One region of the Burkholderia sola genome, then DNA from elsewhere that is predicted to be linked to it. Evidence: predicted binding sites of a transcription regulator. Region 1 holds the regulator's gene; each other region holds the start of a gene.

Region 1 (2,257 bases):
GACAGCCCGAGCGCGGCCATCAGCAACGCGCCCGTCTGCTGGCACTGCTCGTGATACGGGTCGCCGAGATCGAGCGTGCGCTTCGGCACGCCGTGGAAACTCAGCACGAGTTTGTCGCCGGCCGCGAAATCGGGCCGGCCGTGTTGCGTCCAGTACTGCCGAACCTGCTCGGCCAGCGCATGGATATAGGCCGGATGGTCGGCGTAGTGCCGCACCGTGCGCACTTCCGGCTGATTGCGCATGCGCGCGAGCGCGGCGAACGCGGCATCGAACGCGGTGGCCGTGGTCGACGCCGAGTATTGCGGATACATCGGCATCAGCAGCACGCGCTCGACGCCCGCGCGCTTGAACTGCGCGAGCGCGTGCGCAAGGTTCGGGCTGCCGTAGCGCATCGCGTAGTCGACCATCACGTGATAGCCGTTCGACACGAGCAGGTGCCGCACGCTGTCGGTCTGGCGCTCGGTATACACGCGCAGCGGCGAACCCTCGGGCATCCAGACGGCCGCGTATTTCTTCGCGGACGCACGGCCGCGCAGCGGCAGGATCACCGTGCGCAGCAGCACCTGCCAGACGGCCTGCGGGATTTCGACGACCCGCGGATCCGACAGGAATTCGGCCAGGTAGCGCCGCACCGCGCGCGGCGTGGGCGCGTCGGGCGTGCCGAGATTGATCAGCAGCACACCGACGCGATGGGCGGCCGCGACGCTCGAAGGCGGCTCAAGATCGAAACGCATGGGCAAGAACGTGCTCGGGGCACGGGACCGGACGGCCCTCAATTATAGCGGGCCGTCCCGCTCGGGTCGGCTGGCCGTTCGGCCGACTGGCGGCGCGCACGGCGCCTCGGCACGATGGCGGGACGGCGTCGGCTGCCGCAGCTACTGCTGGCTCAGCGTGAGCGACAGCAGCCGCGCGGTGATGTCGACGATCGGAATCACGCGGTTGTACGCCATCCGGGTCGGGCCGATCACGCCGAGCGTGCCGACGATCTGCCCGTTCACCTCGTACGGCGCGGTGACGACGCTCATTTCCTCGATCGGCACGAGCGTCGATTCGCCGCCGATGAAGATCTGCACGCCCTGGGCGTGGCTCGACACGTCGAGCAACTGCAGGAGGCCCGTCTTTTGGTCGAATACGTCGAACAACTTGCGCAGCCGCGCCATGTCGGACGAAAGATCCGCCACTTCGAGCAGGTTGCGCTCGCCGGAAATCAGCACGGTGTCCTCGGTGTCGGGCACCTCGGTGCTGGCCGTCACGGCCGCGTGCATCAGCGTCGTCATGTCGCCGCGCAGCTGGTCGATCTCGTCGCGCAGGCGGCGGCGCACCTCGTCGAACGACAGGCCGGCGAAATGCGCGTTGATGTAGTTGGACGCCTCGGTCAGCTGCGACGGCGAATAGTCGCGCGGCGTCGCGAGCATGCGGTTCTGCACGTCGCCCTCGGGCGTGACGATGATCAGCAGGATGCGCTTGTCGGACAGGCGCATGAACTCGATCTGCTTGAACACGTGACTGCGGCGCGGCGTCAGCACGACGCCCGCGAACTGCGACAGGTTCGACAGCACGCTCGCGGCGGCGGCGACCACCCGCTGCTGCGGTTCGCCCGCCTGCAGCGTGTTCTGCACCTGGCGCGCGACGGCCTCGGCGTCGATCGGCGCCTCGACCGTCAGCATCGTATCGACGAACAGCCGGTAGCCGCGCGGCGTCGGCACGCGGCCGGCCGACGTGTGCGGGCTCGACACGAGGCCGAGCTCCTCCAGGTCGGACATCACGTTGCGGATCGTCGCCGGGCTCAGCTCGAGCCCGGAGTAACGGGACAACGTGCGCGAGCCGACCGGCTGACCGTCGGCGATATACCGTTCGATCAGGGTTTTCAGGAGGGTTCGTGCGCGAGGATCTAGCATGGTGGAAAATTTTAGCGCAACCGCGCCACCGCGGCGAGTGGCGTCAACTACCGTTGCGCGGGCCGGCCCGATCCGGCCCCGTCGGCGTACAGCCGGTTCTTTTCGTCCACGAGCTATGGTGTAATGCCGGCATGAAAACCGGTAATCAGTTCAGTACTGTCGCGCTCGTCGGCCGGAGCAACACGCCCGGCATCGCCGAACCGCTCGCCACGCTGGCGGACAGCATCGCCAGGCTCGGCTTCGAGGTCGTCTTCGAAGGCGATACCGCGCGCGAAATCGGCATCGCCGGCTACCCGGCGCTCACCCCGGCCGAAATTGGGGCGCGAGCGGACGTGGCGATCGTGCTCGGCGGCGACGGC
Region 2 (2,257 bases), on a different replicon from region 1:
CTTCGCGACCTGTTCGAGCACCGGCAGCAGATCGCGGATGTTCGAAATCTTCTTGTCGTGCAGCAGGATGTACGGGTTTTCGATCTCGGCGATCTGCTTGTCGGGATTGTTGATGAAGTACGGCGACAGGTAGCCGCGATCGAACTGCAGCCCCTCGACGACATCGAGCTCGTCCGCGAGCGACTTGCCGTCCTCGACGGTGATCACGCCTTCCTTGCCGACGCGGTCGATCGCCTCGGCGATACGCTGGCCGATCGATTCCTCGCCGTTCGCGGAGATCGTCGCGACCTGCGCGATTTCCTTGCTCGTGGTGGTCGGCTTGCTGATCTTCTTCAATTCGTCGACGGCCGACGCGACGGCCTTGTCGATGCCGCGCTTCAGGTCGAGCGGATTGAGCCCGGCCGCGACGTACTTCTGGCCTTCACGGACGATCGCCTGCGCGAGCACGGTAGCCGTCGTCGTGCCGTCGCCGGCCGCGTCGCTGGTGCGCGACGCGACTTCCTTCACGAGCTGCGCGCCGATGTTCTGCAGCTTGTCCGCGAGTTCGATTTCCTTCGCGACCGACACGCCGTCCTTCGTGACGACGGGCGCGCCGAAGCTGCGTTCGAGCACGACGTTGCGGCCCTTCGGCCCGAGCGTGACCTTGACCGCGTTCGCGAGAATGTTCACGCCTTCGGTCAACTTCGATCGTGCGATGTCGCTGAAAATGATTTCCTTGGCTGCCATGATTGCGCTCCGTTATTGATTGACGACCGCGACGATGTCTTCTTCGCGCAGCACGAGAAACTCGTTGCCGTCCACCTTGACGGCTTGCCCCGCGTACTTGCCGAACAGCACGCGCTCGCCGACCTGCAGGTCGGGCACGATGCGCTGGCCGTCGGTATCCTTGCGGCCGGGGCCGACGGCGATCACTTCGCCCTGGTCGGGTTTCTCGGCGGCGCTATCGGGAATCACGATGCCCGATGCGGTGGTGGTTTCCTGGTCGAGTCGCTTCACGATCACGCGGTCGTGCAAGGGGCGTAGGCTCATCTTTTCGTCCTGTGCTGTTCTGTCGAAATTGGCTGGCACTCTTTAACAGAGAGTGCTGACGAGTATAAAAACGCGCGGCGGTGCGATCCAATAACGGATTCGGAAAAGCATTTGCGCGAATGCGCTTTGGACGGGAAGACGGGGAACGGAGAGGGAGGAGGCGGAAGAAGGCGGCGTCTGCCGCCTTCAGGCGTCACGATGCGACGCGAACCACGACCTTGCCGAAGTGCTGCCCCGATTGCAGGTATGCATACGCTTGCGGCGCCTCGTCGAAGCCGAACACGCGATCGACCACCGGCTTGATCCGTTTCGCGTCGACGAGCCGCACGACGTCGTCGAGCATCGCGCGGCTGCCGACCATGAAGCCGTGCAGACGCCGGAAGCCGCCGATCAGCGGCAGCAGCCCGAGTTCGGGCCCGTCGAAGCTGCTGAGCCCGCCGATCACCGACACGATGCCGCCTGTTTTCGTCGCGGCGAGCGAGCGCGGCAGCGTATCGCGTCCGCCGACTTCGACGACGAGATCCGCGCCCGCACCGCCGGTGAGGCGCAATACTTCGTGTTGCCATTCGGGCGTCGTCCGGTAGTTGATCGTTGCGTCCGCACCGAGTGCACGAGCGCGTTCGAGCTTCGCGTCGCTCGACGACGTGACGATCGTGCGCAACCCGGCGGCCTGCGCGAGCTGTAGCGCGATGATCGATACGCCACCCGTGCCGAGCAGCACGACGGTCGCGCCCGGCGACAGTCCGCCGTCGACGAACAGCGCGTTCCACGCGGTGACGCCCGCGCACGACAGCGTCGCGGCTTCGTCGTAGTCGAGATGCGCGGGGATCGCGACCAGCGCGGCCTCGTCGGACACGAAGCGTTCGGCGAGCACGCCGTCGAATTGCGCACCGGGCGAACCCGACACTTTGTGCGGTGTCGGCGGCCCGTCGATCCACCGCGGGAAGTACGTATTGATCACGCGGTCGCCCGGCTTGAAGCGCGTGACGTCGCGGCCCGTCTCGACCACTTCTCCGGCGCCGTCGGCGACCGGGATCAGCGCGTCGGTGCCGATACCGAGATAGTCGCCGCGCGCGAACATCAGGTCGCGATAGTTCAGCGCGGCCGAATGGATCCTGACGACGACGCCGGTCGGCCCGACCGCGCGCGGTGTCGCGTCGATGCGCCGGAGCCCGGCAATGCCGTCGCCCGGTTTGATTTGCCATGCATGCATGTCGACTCCTTTTCG
Region 3 (2,257 bases), 2.4 Mb from region 1:
CCGACAATTGCGCGTCGAGCGCCTCGCCGTCCCCGTCGACCATCGCCCGGAACCGATCGCGCTCGAGCGCGCGAATCGCATCGACCACCTTCGCCATCGCCTGACTCCTCGGCAACGCGCCCGCCGTGCGCCGGCGTGCGGATCAGAAGTTGTACTGCACGTAGAACTGGTGGAAATTTATACCAGGATTCGGCTCTTTGATACCCGCGTTAGACACATGTTGGAAACGGTAACCCACCTGATACTGTTGCCGTTCGCCGAACTGCGCGCCGACGCCGACGACGTCCGCGAACTGGAACGATGTCGACAGCGACAGATTGTTCGAGATCGTCGGATGCGTGAGGAACCGGATGCCGGCGCCGGCTTCGACGAACGGGCGAACCTGGCCCGCGCTCTTGATGAAACGGAACATCGGCGTCGCGCCGAATTCACCGATGTTGGCATGCACGTTGCCGCCGGTGTGCCAGTAGCCGACATGGCCTTCCATCACGAACGCGAAGTGCCAGCCGCCGATTTCCCACCAGTTCCAGCCCGGATCCCAGACCACGCCGAGATCGGCCTTGTCGATCCCGTGGCGATCGGAAAATCCGCCGCCCGCCTGGATCCCCCACCGGTCCGCGAACGCGGCGCCCGATCCGCCCAGCAGCGACGCGGCCAGCAGCGCATGCAGCGCAAGCCGGTTTCGGGGCCGGCGGTTCTTCTTATTGTTCATCTGACACTCCAACTTTATGGGTTGAATGGAGCCTTGCCGCAGCGGCCGGCCCGAGCGAACTGAATGGTATGGTAAAGGACTTTTCGGATCGGCATCGCGAAGCGAAATTGTTTGCTTCCAAAACTACAAAAATCGAAAACGTCTACTGATTACTATCGAAAACAAGCACTTACGGAACTTCGTACGACCAGCGCGGTCGCAAATTAGACTATCGACTCGAACGACTCGATAGAAAACCGGGAACTTGGATGCCCCCGTGGCCTCTAAGGAATTAGCACTCGGATTGTGGGAGTGCTAAGATGGGCTCCGGAATCTCATCCGAGACCAACGGTTTGTCCCTGATTCCAAAGGAGTTTTTAGTGAGCCACGCCCTGACCCTTCCGAACACCCTGAGCCCGACGCCGGCCAAGGCCGAATCGGCAGGCTCGTTGGCGCTCGCAGCCCAATCGATGTTGCCGGGCCAGCTCGGCAACATCGACGCGTACATCCAGGCCGTCAACCGCATTCCGCTGCTGACCGCCGAGGAGGAACGCCGGTATGCAACCGAATTCCGCGAAAACAACGACCTCGACTCGGCGCGCCGCCTCGTGCTGTCGCACCTGCGTCTCGTCGTGTCGATCGCGCGCAACTATCTCGGCTACGGCCTGCCGCACGGCGATCTGATCCAGGAAGGCAACATCGGCCTGATGAAAGCGGTGAAGCGATTCGACCCGTCGCAAAACGTGCGCCTGGTGTCGTATGCGATTCACTGGATCAAGGCCGAGATCCACGAGTACATCCTGCGCAACTGGCGCATGGTGAAGGTCGCGACGACGAAGGCGCAGCGCAAGCTGTTCTTCAACCTGCGCAGCCACAAGAAGAGCATGCAGGCGATGACGCCCGAGGAAATCGACGGCCTCGCGCAGGAGCTCAACGTCAAGCGCGAAGAAGTCACCGAGATGGAAACGCGCCTGTCGGGCGGCGACATCGCGCTCGAGGGCCAGGTGGAAGACGGCGAGGAATCGTACGCGCCGATCGCCTACCTGGCCGACTCGCACAACGAGCCGACCGCCGTGCTCGCCGCGCGCCAACGCGACATGCTGCAGACGGACGGCATCGCGCAGGCGCTCGACGCGCTCGATGCGCGCAGCCGCCGCATCATCGAGGCGCGCTGGCTGCAGGTCGACGACGACGGCTCGGGCGGCTCGACGCTGCACGATCTCGCTGCCGAATTCGGCGTGTCGGCGGAACGCATCCGCCAGATCGAGGCGAGCGCCATGAAAAAGATGCGCACCGCCCTCGCCGAATACGCGTAAATCCGCGGCGATCCAAAGCGCCTCATCGAAAACCGCTGCCCGACCGGCAGCGGTTTTTTTTCGTCCGGTTTCCGCAGCTTTTCCTCTGCTTTGCAGCCGTTTCGCTCTCCGTTTTTGCGTCGATTAATTGAACTGATTCATCAGGCATTACGCCATGTGCGGCGCCCTTCCGCATAACCTTGATCCATCTCAATTTTTACCCCCTGTTTCGCGACGGTCTGCCGCATCGCAGCACTCGGCATCGGAAAGC

The links. Region 1 encodes HrcA, which represses chaperone genes, less so after heat shock. Its sites were predicted from a motif close to TTAGCACTCNNNNNNNNNGAGTGCTAA; they were not measured.
Region 2: a site for HrcA is predicted at 1,062-1,088, ahead of KR541_RS18420 (co-chaperone GroES). Genes of this name have one in related genera too.
Region 3: a site for HrcA is predicted at 984-1,010, ahead of rpoH (RNA polymerase sigma factor RpoH). Genes of this name have one in related genera too.

The regions. Positions count from the first base shown of each region.
Region 1 covers NZ_FR989675.1:748,118-750,374, reverse strand. Annotated here, with positions in the region: gene hemH (ferrochelatase) at 1-734, opposite strand, end outside; gene hrcA (heat-inducible transcriptional repressor HrcA) at 876-1,898, opposite strand; gene KR541_RS03400 (NAD kinase) at 2,030-2,257, shown strand, end outside.
Region 2 covers NZ_FR989676.1:432,426-434,682, reverse strand. Annotated here, with positions in the region: gene groL (chaperonin GroEL) at 1-726, opposite strand, end outside; gene KR541_RS18420 (co-chaperone GroES) at 739-1,029, opposite strand; gene KR541_RS18415 (zinc-dependent alcohol dehydrogenase family protein) at 1,223-2,242, opposite strand.
Region 3 covers NZ_FR989675.1:3,168,261-3,170,517, forward strand. Annotated here, with positions in the region: gene KR541_RS14640 (nuclear transport factor 2 family protein) at 1-97, opposite strand, end outside; gene KR541_RS14645 (acyloxyacyl hydrolase) at 143-712, opposite strand; gene rpoH (RNA polymerase sigma factor RpoH) at 1,072-2,007, shown strand.